DNA from 3 places in the Kosakonia sp. YIM B13571 genome. Region 2 is predicted to be linked to each of the others. Evidence: predicted binding sites of a transcription regulator. Region 2 holds the regulator's gene; each other region holds the start of a gene.
What was found. Region 2 encodes LexA, which represses DNA repair genes until DNA is damaged. Its sites were predicted from a motif close to TNCTGTATGTACATACAGNA; they were not measured.

Region 1 (5,084 bases), on a different contig from region 2:
CGATGTCTGCGGGTTTGCCGCTCTCCCAGTGCAGCACACGCACCTGCGCCCGTCCGGCTTCGCCGACGATAATCACCTGCAGGCTTTCTTCTGCATCGCCGTTTGTGGTACTTCGCAGCTCCAGCCCCGGCAGGTAAACCACTCGCTGCATCTGCGTACTGCCGCTGGTCTTTTGCATGCTGATTTTCAGGATCCGCTGGCTGCCGCCGTCATAGCGGTAGCTTTCCTGGTCGTCTGCGCTGTCGTCACGCGTCACCGGGCTCACCTTCTGCAACTCGTTACGCGACGTCCAGATCAGGGGCTGCCCCGCCAGCAGCTGTTTTTGTTGTCCACCAGCCGTGAACAAGGCATCCACATCAGACGGAGTAGTGGTCAGGGTGCTTAATACTCCCCGGTTACTGTGATCGCTGACGGTAATATCGGTTGTGTAATTGTGGTTCGTCGCGGGTGCGCTGTGGCGTATTTGCGTCAGATTACCGCCATTATCATAGCGATAGGTACGGATAAAACGGGTATATGCTGAGCTGTCTGTCGGAAGGGGAACAATGAAGGACGGTAAGTTGCTGCCCTGCTGATCGGCATTTGCCATCTCGCGTCCGGTGGCGCTAATCAGCTGATACAGGCTATCGTAGCTGTAGGTATTTTCAGGCACGACTTTCTGATTGCGCCAGAAACGGGTCTCTTCCGCATCGTTGCTGATGCTGAGCACGTTGCCCACGGGATCATATTCATAACGCAGATCCTGCAACACTTTCGCACCGGAAACGTGTCCCTCCGGGCGCGCCGTTTTTATTCCAGCCAGGCGCTGTGTCTCCGGTTCATAAAGGTATGTCGTCACCACGCCGTTACCATGTTCCTCACGCAACTTTTGACCCGCCGCGGAGTACGTCAGAGACCTCACGATAATTTGCTCTGTGCCGCCTTTCACTGTCAGCCAACTGCAGGACATCATTCCAGCCACATCGTACGCCATACGTTGCTGGTGACCCACTGCATCGGTGGTCGACAAAACTGCCCCGGTGGCATCGGAGGTTGTCAGAGTGATATAGGTTTCCGCCTCCAGCAAGTCGTTCCATGCGGAAGCATCCTGCCCTTGCCAGTTGACCTCCGTGTTCGGGTCGTCCACATCTTTCAGCAGACGGCGGGTAACAGAGAGAAGCACGCCCGTCAGAGCAACGCTGTCCTGCTGTATCAGACCTGCGGTGTCATAATAGCTAACACGCAGTCCGGCAAGGTTCTGCGCCTTCTCTGCATCGCTGTTACCGGCATAGACAAAGCGCTCTGCAATGCGGGCAGCTTCGCTGTTGACCTGCTCGGTGATACTTATCGGGCGGCCAGGCAACGAAGCGTCCTCGTACTGCCAGGTGCGGGTTACGGCCTGGTTTCTGTTCTCTGTACCATCGTCAGCGGTGTCAATATTGCTGACTGTTATAAACGGTCGACCCGCAGCATCGTTCAGCGCCACGGACGTTCCGTTATCAACGCCCTGTACACGCAGGACGTTTCCGGTCAGGCCAGTCAGGTAGCTGAAGTTTGCAAGGCCAGTATCGTGCAGGCGCGGGTCAGCGCTCTGCAGCAGGAAACCACGGACATTGTACTGGTGGTGGGTAATACGCTCACGGGTGGTGTCCGGCGAGTCGGGATGGCGATGATACGAGAATTCACGCACGGTCAGGCCACGGTTGTCGAGAACCGTGGCCGTCGGGGTTTTGCTGAATAAAGATGTGCTCATAGGAATCTCCTGGGGATGGTGTGCAGCCCGTCAGGCTACACAGAGATCATAGGAGACTTGCACTGGAGTGGGTACTTTCAGGGCTGGCTATATAAGACAAACAGCTAATCCTCAAAACCGTTACGGTTTCCAGTGACACTCCAGGCCGCAAACCGTCTGGATGAAGCTGCACAGGGCTTGCGCGCCTTCAGCAATAGTTGGAAAGGTGGCCGAATGGTATATACCCTCGCCATCTGCGCCAAACAGATGCTGATATTCCGGCTTAACATCGATGGAAGTGAATCGCCTTAACGTCTCGCGATTGCAACGAATGCGGTAACCATTTTTAAAGCGTTGTAGCATATGCACACCGGTAGTGGTATTACCGGTGCTTCTGGCAATATTTAACATCTAAGCATCTCCTCAATACGCGAAAAATAGTAACCCCCACATGACTGAACTTATGATGCTGTGCTATTTCCCTGTATTTTTTGGCAGCAAGTAATCCGGTGTTGTACGCCGGGTTATTAAGCCAGTGGTTTTAAAATGATATTGATAAGGGCCATCAATATAGAACGGCAACTCAATGATAGCCTTGTGGCTACTGCGCACATCCAGATAAGCAAACAGCTGGTAAATAGTCAGATCAGGGCAGAAAGCACGATTGTCATCACTGCATATCGTACCGTCATAGCGACTGATTCCATCGTCGTCATATTTCGCCGCGATTTCACCGCCTTCTACAGGGAGAGTTAATTGACCCTCTGAAACGTAATACATAATTTTCGGGTCGCTAATCACGCCTGCTTTCTCCTTCTGCATCACCAGAATCGTCGCCTTTGCTTGTTTATAGGGAGACGAAAGCTTTGCGACATCCTCAGACTCCAGCGTATACAGATACGTTTTTTCGCCCCGCATTTCGTCGCTATCTTCTGATACTTTCCATTTACCCGGCATCGCTGTCTCAAGGTAGGCATTTGCGAGCTCATAGTAGGCATTAACCCTGCTATCCGTTTCCTTTATATCTACGCCAGGCTGCATAACATTTTCAAAAGCAGCCAGCAATGGCGCGCTTTTTAATTTGACGACAGGTTCCGACGTACTGGCATCCAGTTTCTTGAGTTCAGGGAGATATTTAGCCCGATATGTATCACGATAAATTGATACGCACTTAGCGTCTTTGGCTACCGCCATTTCATAGTTTTCTAATGCCGTTTTCGTCAGGATCATAAGCTGCTGACTATCGCGAATTTCAACACTATCCACGTCCATCGCTGCCGGACATTTATTTGCTGCGGTTTTAGGTGCTGCACTCGCGTTAAAGCTGGTGCAGGCCGCAAGCAGCATGGCCGATGCGTAGGTTATTTTTTTGATCATGACTCATTCCTGTGTGTATTTATTATCTGTTTGGGTTGCGCCTGTATCTCGCATCGCCAGGCGTTCACGTTTAAATGTTTGCGGCACTTATATGCGCAAAGACCCGATTATTCGCTTGCACTCACAAACCGACACGCAGTGGCTCGCGGTAAGAGAACGGCTTCAATGCACTTGCATCAGGCATAAATGAGATTTTCCCTACGGAGAACAGTCTATTTTCACCCGCTTTCAGGTACCAGCTTTTGGCGAGACTTTTTAGCTAAATTCTTTGCTACTTCAAAGATTTCCTGAATGTGGCCCGCAGCGCCTCTTGATCAGCGACTGAATTTAGCAATACTGTATATAAATACAGTTAACCGAGTTCATCATCATGCGCTTCATCCCTTCCACCGAGAGTGATCACATCGTTCCCCTTCCGCTCTTTACTGAGCGCGTTCCCTGTGGGTTCCCAAGCCCGGCGCAGGATTATGTCGAGGAGCAACTTGATTTAAACAAACTGGTCGTAAAACACCCTAGCGCGACTTACTTTGTCAGGGTCAGCGGGGATTCGATGATCGGTGCAGGGATTAGCGATGGTGATTTGCTGGTGGTCGATCGCTCATTGAGCGCCGGGCACGGTGACATCGTTGTTGCAGCGGTTGCCGGGGAATTCACAGTGAAGGAGTTACGGACCCGCCCTGTTCTCCAGCTCATTCCGCATAATGTTCAGTATGCGCCGATTATTTTCCAGGCTGAGGAAGAGTTGCAGATCTTCGGCGTCGTGACATTTACGTTGAAATCAAACCGACATGTTCGCGCTTGTTGATGTGAATAACTTCTACGCCTCCTGTGAGACGCTGTTTCGCCCGGATCTCCAGGGGAAACCTGTCGTTGTTGTATCCAACAATGATGGATGCATTATTTCGCGATCGCGTGAGGCAAAAAATCTCGGCATAGATATGGCTGCGCCTTATTTCAAGATCAAAGATGAGCTTCATCGTCAGAACGTTACGGTATTTAGCTCAAATTATGCGCTGTATGCCGACCTCAGCAATCGGGTTATGTCGACACTCTCTGAAATAACCCCTTCCGTCGAGCTTTATTCCATTGATGAGGCTTTTATCAATCTGTCTGGCGTATCAAACTGTATTGCACTTGAGGCATTCGGCCACCAGATCCGTAATCAGATCTTGAAAAATATCGGGCTGACAACGGGCGTTGGCATTGCACCAACGAAAACCCTCGCCAAGGTGGCCAATTACGCCGCCAAAAGATGGGCCAGCGCCGGTGGTGTTGTGGATATGTCCTCCAGAGAGAGGCAACGTAAGTTACTGTTTCACGTGCCGATACATGAGGTCTGGGGCGTAGGACGCCGCATTAGTAAAAAGCTGGCGTTAATGGGCATTGAAAACGCGCTGCAACTTGCCGACAGCTCAACCTGGGTTATTCGTAAACACTTCAATGTTGTGCTGGAACGTACCGTGCGGGAACTGCGCGGCGAATCATGCCTGGCATTTGATGAGTTTCCACCAACCAAGCAGCAAATTATTTGTAGCCGCTCTTTTGGCAAGCGAATTACTCAGTATTCAGATATGCATCAGGCAATATGCGCCTATGCTGAACGCGCGGCAGAGAAATTACGCGCTGAACATCAATTCTGCCGATTCATCAGCGTCTTTATTCGTACCAGCCCACATGCGGATAATCGTATTTACTACGGAAACCAGGCATCCGTGACGTTGATGACGCCGACCAATGATACGCGCGACATTATACGTGCAGCGACAAGCTCGCTGGAGCAGATATGGCGGGAGGGACATCGCTATATGAAGGCTGGCGTGATGCTTTCAGATTTTTTCAGCAGCGGCGTTGCCCAGCTCAATCTATTTGATGAAAACCGCCCCCACGCGAACAGCGCGGTGCTGATGGAAACCATTGATCGTTTAAATACCTCAGGAAAAGGAAGCGTCTGGTTTGCAGGACAAGGAATTGAAAAAAACTGGGCGATGAAACGCGA
Region 2 (5,084 bases):
CCGACAGGCGTTGCGCCAGCGTGCGGCTCTCTTTTTCCAGCGTGCTGCGGTTCATCGCCGGGTTGGCGCTCAGCAGCCAGAAGGTAATGGCGTAACGCTGTAAGGTTTCGCGCGCGCCTGCCGCCAGCAGTTGCAACGTGCGGGAGTGCGTCGGATTGATGCTCAGACGATCGTCTTTCACCGTCAACAAGCCCTGGCGCAACAGCTCTTGCGTCAGGTTCTCCAGCACTGGCGCCAGCTCCGCTTTTTCCCAACGCAGGAACAACTCGGCTTTCAGCATTGGGTAGAGTAACTCGACGTGGCGCAGGATCTCGCTACGTGAAATGGCACGGTGCTGGGTGACAATCGCTGCCAGCAGCGACGGCAGCATCAGCATATGTGCAATATTGTTGCGGTAGTACGTCATCAACACCGCCTGCTCACGCGGCAGAATGATGATATCGCCGATGGTGTCTTTCTCGACTTCGAACTTGTTCATCTGCAGCGCGTGGTCGATAAGCTCGCTGGCGCTGGCCGAAGGCGTGGTCGAATCCGGGGAATAAGGCACGTTGCGCATCAGCTCGAGATAACAGCTTAACTGCTCGGTCAGTTGCTCGCGCGTCAGTGAACGCTGGCGGGAAGCCAACAGCGCGGTACAACACAGGTTCATGGCGTTAGCCGCACCGGCGTTGTTGATACGCACCATCAGGTCAGCGGCAATGGTGTTCACCGTTGGTGTTAACCACGCCGGACGGATGGATTCAATGGGATCAATGGCTTCGCGCCACTCCGGAACATGATGATTTAGGTAGTTCATCAGCGGGATCGGTTCGCCGAAGTTCACATAGCCCTGACCGAGGTTACGCAGCTTGCTTAAGCCCCGTACCATCTGCAACAGGCTCTCTTTCTCTTTCGTCGCGCCACGCAGCTCTTTGGCGTAAGTACCTACTTCCATCACGTGTTCATAACCGATGTAAATCGGCACCAGCGTGATTGGACGCGTGCCGCCGCGCAGCATCGCCTGGATGGTCATCGACAACGTACCGGTTTTCGGATCCAGCAAACGCCCGGTGCGCGAACGTCCACCCTCAACGAAGTACTCCACCGAATAACCACGGCTGAACAACTCGCCCAAGTATTCGCGGAACACGGTGGAATAAAGCTTGTTGCCTTTAAATGTCCGGCGAATAAAGAAAGCACCCAGGCGGCGGAAAATCGGCCCGGCAGGCCAGAAATTCAAGTTGATACCGGCGGCGATATGCGGCGGCACCAGCCCCTGGTGATAGAGCACATAGGAGAGCAGCAGGTAGTCCATATGGCTGCGATGGCAGGGCACATAGACAATTTCGTGACCGTCATGTGCAAGCTGGCGTACGCGCTCAGCGTTATGCACATTAATGCCCTGATAGAGACGGTTCCAGGTAAAACCCAGAATACGGTCAGTCAGGCGGATCATCTCGTAGGAGAAGTTCGCGGCGATCTCTTCCATCAGCGCGATGGCGTTTTGCTGCGCCTTATCATGGGAGATTTTTTTGCTGCGCGCTTCATCTTCAACGGCGCGGGCAATCGCCTTGGACGAGAGCAATTTGTTAAACAAATCCTGACGGGCCGGCAGGCGTGGACCTACTGCGGCCAGACGCTGGCGGGCAAAGTGCATACGCGCCACGCGCGCCAATTTCTGCGCGATAATTTTATCGGTACCGTGTTCGGTCGCCATACGACGCAGCGAAACCGGCGGTGAAAAACGCACAAAGCTGTCGCGGCCAAGCCAGGAAACAGCAAAGAATTTCTGGATGCCGTTCAGCATACGCAGCGGCGGGTTAATTTCGCCTTTTTCACGCCCCGGTGAACGACCAAACATCACCGATACCGGCACCATTTGCACATCCAAATCAGGATGGCTGCGGTGTAAATCCAGGTAGTCGTGGAACAGCTTGATCGACTCTTCTTTTGGCGCGTAATAAGTGAACACGCGCGGGCCGCCGTGGATAAACACGAAACGCGGCAGCAAAGCGCCGTCGATTTCCAGCGGTTCCATGGGATCGGGCAGCTCATGTGCCAGACACTGCGCGCGTAGAGTCAGTAAATCTGCCTTTGAGTTATAAGGCAGCACGTACATGATGGGACGTGACGTATCGAGACCCAGCTCCTGTGCAGGTTCTGCGGGGATCGATTTACTTTTTACCAGTACGCTTAATGGTAAATTCAGTAACTTGTAGTAAATTCGTGGCCAGCCGGACATAAAGGATGTAAAGCCTCTGGTTAATAGTGCCATTGCGCCGCAAGAATATCAGAAAGCACACATAATTTCTGTTGTACCGCTGCGCGCTTGCTGAGACATTGACGCCAATTTAATAAAAAGGTTCTTTTAAATGGCTAATAATACCACCGGTTTCACCCGGATCATTAAAGCCGCTGGATATTCCTGGAAAGGCGTTCGCGCCGCCTGGATCAATGAAGCGGCATTTCGTCAGGAAGCCGTTGCGGTTACCCTGGCAATTATAATCGCTTGCTGGCTCGATATTGACACAATGACGCGCGTACTGCTGATTGGTTCTGTGACGCTGGTGATGATTGTCGAAATTCTGAACAGCGCCATCGAGGCCGTGGTCGATCGTATTGGCTCTGAATTCCATGAACTTTCCGGGCGAGCAAAGGATATGGGCTCAGCGGCGGTGCTGATGTCTATCCTGTTGGCGATGTTTACCTGGATCGCATTACTCTGGTCGCATTTTCGATAACGCTTCCAGAATTCAATAACGTTCTGGTTTTTTGCTTAAATTTGGTTCCAAAATCGCCTTTAGCTGTATATACTCACAGCATAACTGTATATACACCCAGGGGGCGGGATGAAAGCATTAACGGCCAGGCAGCAAGAGGTGTTCGATCTTATTCGCGATCGCATCACTCAAACCGGTATGCCACCAACGCGTGCGGAAATCGCACAGCAATTGGGGTTCCGTTCCCCAAATGCGGCGGAAGAACACCTCAAAGCGCTGGCGCGCAAAGGGGTTATCGAAATCGTATCTGGCGCATCGCGTGGTCTTCGCCTGCTGCTTGAAGAAGAAGAGGACGATATCGGCTTACCGCTGATTGGTCGCGTCGCGGCGGGTGAGCCTCTGCTGGCGCAGCAGCATATCGAAGGCCATTACCAGGTCGATCCGAGCCTCTTTAAACCCCATGCGGATTTCCTGCTGCGCGTGAGCGGCATGTCGATGCGTGACATTGGCATTATGGACGGCGATCTGCTGGCGGTGCACAAAACGCAAGATGTGCGTAACGGCCAGGTCGTTGTTGCGCGTATTGAAGACGAAGTCACGGTCAAACGTTTGAAAAAGCAGGGCAACACCGTTGAACTGCTGCCGGAAAACAGTGAGTTTTCCCCGATCGTCGTCGATCTGCGCGATCAAAACTTTACCATCGAAGGGCTTGCGGTCGGTGTCATTCGTAATGGCGCGTGGTTGTAACGCACATTCGCTCTGCTGCGGAGCTGATTCAGGTTCCGCAGCGATCTCCTCTTTTCCCTCAATAACATTCACATTCATACCATGCCACTGCTAACCACATCCGACAAAGCGCTCTGGCGGCTTGCACTGCCGATGATCTTCTCGAATATCACTGTCCCGTTGCTGGGGCTAGTGGATACGGCGGTAGTGGGGCATCTGGACAGCCCGGTTTACCTGGGCGGTGTGGCGATTGGCGCAACGGCAACCAGTTTCCTCTTTATGTTGCTGCTCTTTTTGCGCATGAGCACCACCGGGCTAACAGCTCAGGCGTTCGGCGCGAAGAATGCGCCCGCGCTGGCGCGTGCGTTAGTCCAGCCTTTGCTGCTGGCGCTGGGCGCTGGTGTACTGATTGCTGTGTTGCGCACGCCGATTATCGGCGTGGCGCTGCATATCACCGGCGGTAGCGAGGCGGTGCTGGAACAGGCGCAGCGGTTCCTGGATATTCGCTGGTTGAGCGCACCCGCTTCGCTGGGCAACCTGGTATTGCTCGGTTGGTTGCTCGGCGTGCAGTATGCGCGCGCACCGGTGATCTTGCTGGTGGTGGGGAACCTGCTCAACATCGTGCTCGATCTGTGGTTGGTCATGGGGCTGCATATGAATGTGCAAGGTGCAGCGCTTGCCACGGTGATAGCGGAATACGTCACTTTCGTCATTGGCTTGTGGATGGTGCGACACGTACTGGTGATGCGCGGTATTCCATTGCTGACGTTGAAAAATGCATGGCGCGGCGGCGTACGGCGTTTGCTGGCGCTGAACCGCGATATCATGTTGCGTTCGTTGCTGCTGCAACTCTGCTTTGGTTCGATAACGGTGTTTGGTGCCCGCCTCGGTGATGAGACGGTGGCAGCAAACGCGGTGCTGATGATGTTTTTAACCTTTACCGCTTATGCGCTGGATGGTTTCGCGTATGCGGTTGAAGCCCACTCCGGGCAGGCTTACGGCGCCAGAGACGGCCGTCAATTGATGCATATCTGGCGGGCTGCTTGCCGGCAGGCCGGTCTGGTGGCGCTGTTCTTTGCCGTTGTGTATGCGCTGGCGGGTCAGCAAATTATCGCGTTGTTAACGTCGCTACCCGCCCTGCAACAGCTTGCCGGGCATTATCTAATTTGGCAGGTTATGTTACCGCTAGTGGGGGTGTGGTGTTATCTGCTGGACGGTATGTTTGTCGGTGCGACGCGCGCGGCCGAAATGCGTAACAGTATGGCAGTGGCGGCGGCGGGGTTTGCCGTTACGCTACTCACCGTGCCTGTTTTGGGTAATCACGGTTTGTGGTTGTCGCTTGCTGTGTTTCTTGCTCTGCGTGGGCTGACGCTGACGCTAGTATGGCGTCGCCACTGGCGTGACAACAGTTGGTTTGCTGCGAGTGATCCTTCCTGATAGCACTTTATCCCTGCTTTAGCGCTCTGCTTTTCTTGTCTCGTTTACGCTGCTTTTATCTTATTAGATGGTTAAAGATTCCGAATAAAATCCATAATGCCGAATCCCTGACTACAATAATCAATACGTTCAGCACGGCGAGAACGTCTATTTTTAACCGAACGATAAGGAGTCCATGATGAATAAAGACGAAGTCGGCGGTAACTGGAAGCAGTTTAAAGG
Region 3 (5,084 bases), on a different contig from region 2:
TTATGGGCTGGGCGAAAGAAAAGGGGTTGCATGCGGAGCGCGACCAGGTTGGCAACATTCTGATCCGTAAACCGGCCACTGCGGGCATGGAAAACCGCAAGCCGGTGGTTCTGCAAGCCCACCTTGATATGGTGCCGCAGAAAAATAACGACACAGTACACGATTTCATCACCGATCCGATTCGCCCGTATGTAGATGGTGAATGGGTTAAAGCGCGCGGCACCACGCTCGGCGCGGATAATGGCATTGGCATGGCTTCCGCGCTGGCGGTGCTGGCAGATGAGAGCGTTGAACACGGTCCGCTGGAAGTGCTGCTAACCATGACCGAAGAAGCGGGCATGGATGGCGCGTTTGGCCTGCAAGCGAACTGGCTGCAGGCGGATATTCTGATTAACACCGACTCTGAAGAAGAGGGGGAAATCTACATGGGTTGCGCAGGCGGTATCGATTTTATCACCACCCTGCCCCTCTCCCGCGAAGCCGTACCGACCGGGTATGAGACCTTCAAGCTGACACTTAAGGGGCTGAAAGGCGGCCACTCTGGTGCCGAAATTCATGTCGGTTTAGGTAACGCCAACAAACTGCTGGCGCGCTTCCTGGCCGGCCACGCGGCGGAGCTCGATCTGCGTCTGCTGGATTTCACTGGCGGTACGCTGCGTAACGCGATTCCGCGCGAAGCAATTGCCGTTATCGCCGTTCCGGCAGAGAAAGCCGCACAGCTGAAAACGCTGGCCAGCGAATATCAGGCAATCCTGAAAAACGAGCTGGAAGCCAAAGAGAAGAATCTGGTGGTACTGCTGGACAGTGCAACCAGCGATAAAGCCGCGCTGACCACCGCTTCACGCGATACGTTTGTGCGCCTGTTGAACGCGACGCCGAACGGCGTGATCCGCAACTCCGACGTAGCAAAAGGTGTGGTGGAAACCTCACTGAACGTGGGTGTGGTGACGCTGCAAGACGACAACGCCGAGATCATCTGCCTGATCCGCTCGCTGGTGGATAGCGGAAAAGATTACGTGGTGAGCATGCTGGAATCACTGGGTGCGCTGGCGGGAGCGAAAACCGCGCCGAAAGGCGGCTACCCTGGCTGGCAGCCGGACGCGCATTCACCAGTAATGGCGCTGGTGCGTGAAACCTACCAGCGTCTGTTCAACAAAACCCCGAACATTCAGGTGATCCACGCCGGTCTGGAGTGCGGTCTGTTCAAAAAACCGTACCCGACCATGGATATGGTATCGATTGGGCCAACCATTACCGGCCCGCACTCACCGGATGAGCAAGTGCATATCGAAAGCGTGGGCCATTACTGGACCCTGCTGACCGAGTTGCTGAAAGCGATTCCGGCGAAATAAGCCCTTTGTCCGCGCCGGGCGGCGCGGACATCACCCAGCCTTACACCGCGTTAAACACCAGCCCTTTAAACAGGTTTCCCCGTTCAATCTGGTGGTGAAACTATCGGCGTTCCGATTTCAGCGTCGCGCGTTCATCATCCTTTATTTGTTCCAGACGATGAGCTATCAGCAAGGTTGCTAGCCGTTTATTAGAAAGGCTTTCCGAAGCGAGATAAGAAACCGCATGCGAGAGAGAACAAAGAGAATTACCCGGCTCCCCCTTTATATATGAGCAAATAAAAGGAATCGGCAGACGAACCCCGGGGCTATATGAAAAAGAATGAGTGCTGTAAAGCGACATCAGGACACGGCGAAATGCTTTTGCAGTAACGTAGAAAAAACGTCGGGGATAATAATGAAGTGGGTAATCAATCCGTAGCGTTATTTTTATAACCCTAATACCAGTTGCCGTTCCAGCTGAGGATCAAGTAGCGTGACATGCAGCCCGACCAGCCGGACACCGCGCCCGCTGCGGCGATCATTCCAGGTTTTTTGCGCCGTCGCCAGTAAATCCTCTTTATTTAAACGCGGCCAGACATGCTCCTGAGTCGTGAGCTGGAAATCATTAAACTTCAGTTTTACTCCCTGGCGAGCAATGAGCAGATCCGGTTTTACTTTTGCTAACCGCCGCTCAAGCTCAGGGTACAAATGTTCAATAATCGCTTCGCACTCTTCCCAGCTGTGAATATCTTCCGCCAGCGTCCGCTCCACACCGACGGATTTACGCAGTCGTTCGCTGTTAATTTCCCGCTCGTCAATGCCCTGGCTGCGCTCCCATAAAATACGGCCGAATTTACCAAAGCGTTTAAGCAGCATGGCAAGGTCGCTCTTTTGTACATCTTCGCAGGTGCGCAGCCCCAGCTTTTCCAGTTTTGCCGCTGACACCTTCCCCACACCGGGGATTTTGCCGAGCGGCAGCGTGCGCAAAAATGCCGGTACATCAGCCGGTGTAATCACATATTGCCCGTTGGGTTTGTTGAGATCCGAGGCAATTTTGGCGAGAAACTTCACTGGTGCAACGCCCGCTGAAGCAGTCAGTTGGGTTTCTTTAAAAATGGTCTGACGAATTTCCTGCGCCATCAGCGTCGCCGAACCGTGACAGTGCGGGCTATCGGTAACATCAAGGTAGGCTTCATCCAGCGAGAGCGGTTCAATAAGCGAGGTGTAGCGGGAGAAGATATCGCGGATCTGGTTGGACGCTTCTTTATAAGCGTCAAAACGGCCGGGCAACAATATGAGGTGCGGGCAGAGTTTAAGCGCCATCGCGGTGGGCATCGCGCTGCGCACGCCAAATTTGCGCGCCGGATAGTTCGCCGTGCTGATCACGCCGCGTTGCACCCGGCTACCGCCGATAGCGATGGGAATATCGCGCAGGGCTGGATTATCGCGCATCTCTACCGCCGCGAAAAAGCAGTCCATATCAACATGTATGATTTTGCGCATGCGTACGCCCTCACAGAACACTGGATAAGTATACAGCACATTTGCAGCAATTGAGAAGCCAGCACGTAAATGCGGCGAAAAGAGGGGAATATAAGGGGTAATTCAGGCTTTTTACTCGCATAATACTCGCCAGCATTCGGCCAAGCATTTGATACGTAATCCTCAAAATCATTCGTGCGAGCCAAAAACGAAGCCGACAAAGAGGCCGCGTGAAAGACGACGTAGATTGGGGCTTGCGAAAAAATGCCGTAATGCTAATGTGGGCGCTCCAAAACAGAATCGTCTGAATTTTGGGCTTCTTTTGCCGTCCTGGCAATGTGGTATTAGCTTTATCAAGGAAACAAGTAGTATGCGCAAAATCGCATTATTTATTGCGATGCTTCTGCTTCCGTGCGTCTCTTTTGCTGGCCTGGTGAGCAGCAACGGTTCAGTAACGCCGGTCAGCAAAGAATATAAGCAGCAGTTGATGGGGTCGCCGATTTATATCCAGATCTTCAAAGAAGAGCGCACCCTTGATCTTTACGTCAAGATGGGCGAGCAGTATCAGTTGCTCGACAGCTACAAAATTTGTAATTACTCCGGCGGGTTAGGCCCCAAGCAGCGCCAGGGTGATTTTAAAAGCCCGGAGGGTTTCTACTCCGTGCAGCGCAGTCAGTTGAAGCCGGATAGCCGCTTCTATAAAGCTATTAATATTGGGTTTCCGAATAACTACGATCGCGCCCACGGCTATGAAGGCAAATACCTGATGATTCACGGTGCTTGCGTGTCGATTGGCTGCTACGCGATGACAGATTCAGGTATTGATGAGATCTTCCAGTTTGTTACCGCCGCGCTGGTTTTTGGGCAGCCGAACGTGCAGGTGAGTATCTATCCGTTCCGTATGACCGACGCCAATATGCAGCGCCATAAATATTCAACCTATGCGGATTTCTGGAAGCAATTGAAGCCGGGTTATGACTACTTCGCCACCACCCACCAGCCGCCGGTTGTTTCGGTAGTGGATGGCCGCTATGTGGTTAGCAAGCCGCTGAACACCGCTGTTCAGCCGCAGCTGGCGTCAAACTACACGCTCCCCCAGGCAAAATAATGCCCACTCGCCTGGCATAATCTTTTGCCAGGTTTCATTGCCGGTTAACGGCTGGGTGGCAATCACGGTAACCACATCGTTTGGTGTGGTTTCCCGCTGAAAATCAATTTCCACATCCTGATCCAGCAGCTTCGCCACGCCAAACGGCGCACGGCGGGTTATCCAGAACAGATTAGTCGAACAAAACGCCATCACATAACGCCCGTCCGACAGCAGCATATTAAAAACACCCTTTTGCCGTAGCTCCACCGCTAATTCCGCAATGTACTTAAACACCGCCGCCATATTCCCCGGCGTACGCGGGTAGCGTTCGGTCAGCTTATGTAACAGCCAGCAAAAGGCTTTCTCGCTGTCGGTTTCGCCAATCGGGCGGAAATTACCGGTCTCCAGCGATTTATAACCCGTAAGCTGCCCGTTATGCGCATACGTCCAGTTGCGCCCCCACAGTTCGCGGGTAAACGGATGCGTATTTTCCAGCGCCACTTCGCCACGGTTAGCCTGGCGAATATGGGCAATCACCGATCGGGATTTGATCGGATAGTCCTGCACTAATTTCGCAATAGGGGAATTAAAACTCGGTTGCGGATCTTTGAACGTGCGACAGCCCTTACCTTCGTAAAAAGTAATGCCCCAGCCATCTTTATGCGGCCCGGTTCCGCCGCCGCGCTGGACGAGACCGGTAAAACTAAAGCAGATATCGGTTGGCACATTTGCGCTCATACCGAGCAGTTCGCACATACACACCCCCACATAGCGCCCTTATCAGAGAAGGCGTAATTGGTGCAGCCAGTTTGCGCACGGGCAGTGCTTCGATTAACGGTGCGTAGACAGGGTTCGCGCACTGCCCGAGGCCAAAATGGCAAAAAATAGCCTTTCTTAAGCCTTAACCATCTCTTTTTCAATCAACTGAATCAGGATATGAATCACCTTAATGTGAATTTCCTGAATACGGTCTGCATAGCCAAAATGCGGCACACGAATTTCAACATCTGCGCTGCCCGCCATTTTGCCACCGTCTTTACCGGTCAGGGTGATGACTTTCATCCCCTTCTCACGCGCCGCCGCAACTGCTTTGATCACGTTGCCGGAGTTACCGGATGTGGAGATCCCCAACAGCACATCGCCTTCGCGGCCAACAGCTTCCACATAACGGGAGAAAACAT

Region 1: the regulator LexA is predicted to act here: its motif matches at 3,423-3,442, upstream of umuD (translesion error-prone DNA polymerase V autoproteolytic subunit).
Region 3: the regulator LexA is predicted to act here: its motif matches at 2,853-2,872, upstream of dinB (DNA polymerase IV).

What each region holds. Positions count from the first base shown of each region.
Region 1 is NZ_JBHZPL010000002.1:232,207-237,290, reverse strand. It holds gene ACFX4O_RS06270 (RHS repeat protein) at 1-1,732, opposite strand, end outside; gene ACFX4O_RS06265 (hypothetical protein) at 1,853-2,122, opposite strand; gene ACFX4O_RS06260 (hypothetical protein) at 2,186-3,088, opposite strand; gene umuD (translesion error-prone DNA polymerase V autoproteolytic subunit) at 3,459-3,893, shown strand; gene umuC (translesion error-prone DNA polymerase V subunit UmuC) at 3,877-5,084, shown strand, end outside.
Region 2 is NZ_JBHZPL010000009.1:18,215-23,298, forward strand. It holds gene plsB (glycerol-3-phosphate 1-O-acyltransferase PlsB) at 1-2,221, opposite strand, end outside; gene ACFX4O_RS18345 (diacylglycerol kinase) at 2,352-2,720, shown strand; gene lexA (transcriptional repressor LexA) at 2,829-3,446, shown strand; gene dinF (MATE family efflux transporter DinF) at 3,528-4,862, shown strand; gene ACFX4O_RS18360 (CsbD family protein) at 5,041-5,084, shown strand, end outside.
Region 3 is NZ_JBHZPL010000001.1:983,913-988,996, forward strand. It holds gene pepD (cytosol nonspecific dipeptidase) at 1-1,352, shown strand, start outside; gene dinB (DNA polymerase IV) at 1,779-2,834, opposite strand; gene dpaA (peptidoglycan meso-diaminopimelic acid protein amidase) at 3,184-3,921, shown strand; gene ACFX4O_RS04800 (class II glutamine amidotransferase) at 3,892-4,659, opposite strand; gene lpcA (D-sedoheptulose 7-phosphate isomerase) at 4,798-5,084, opposite strand, start outside.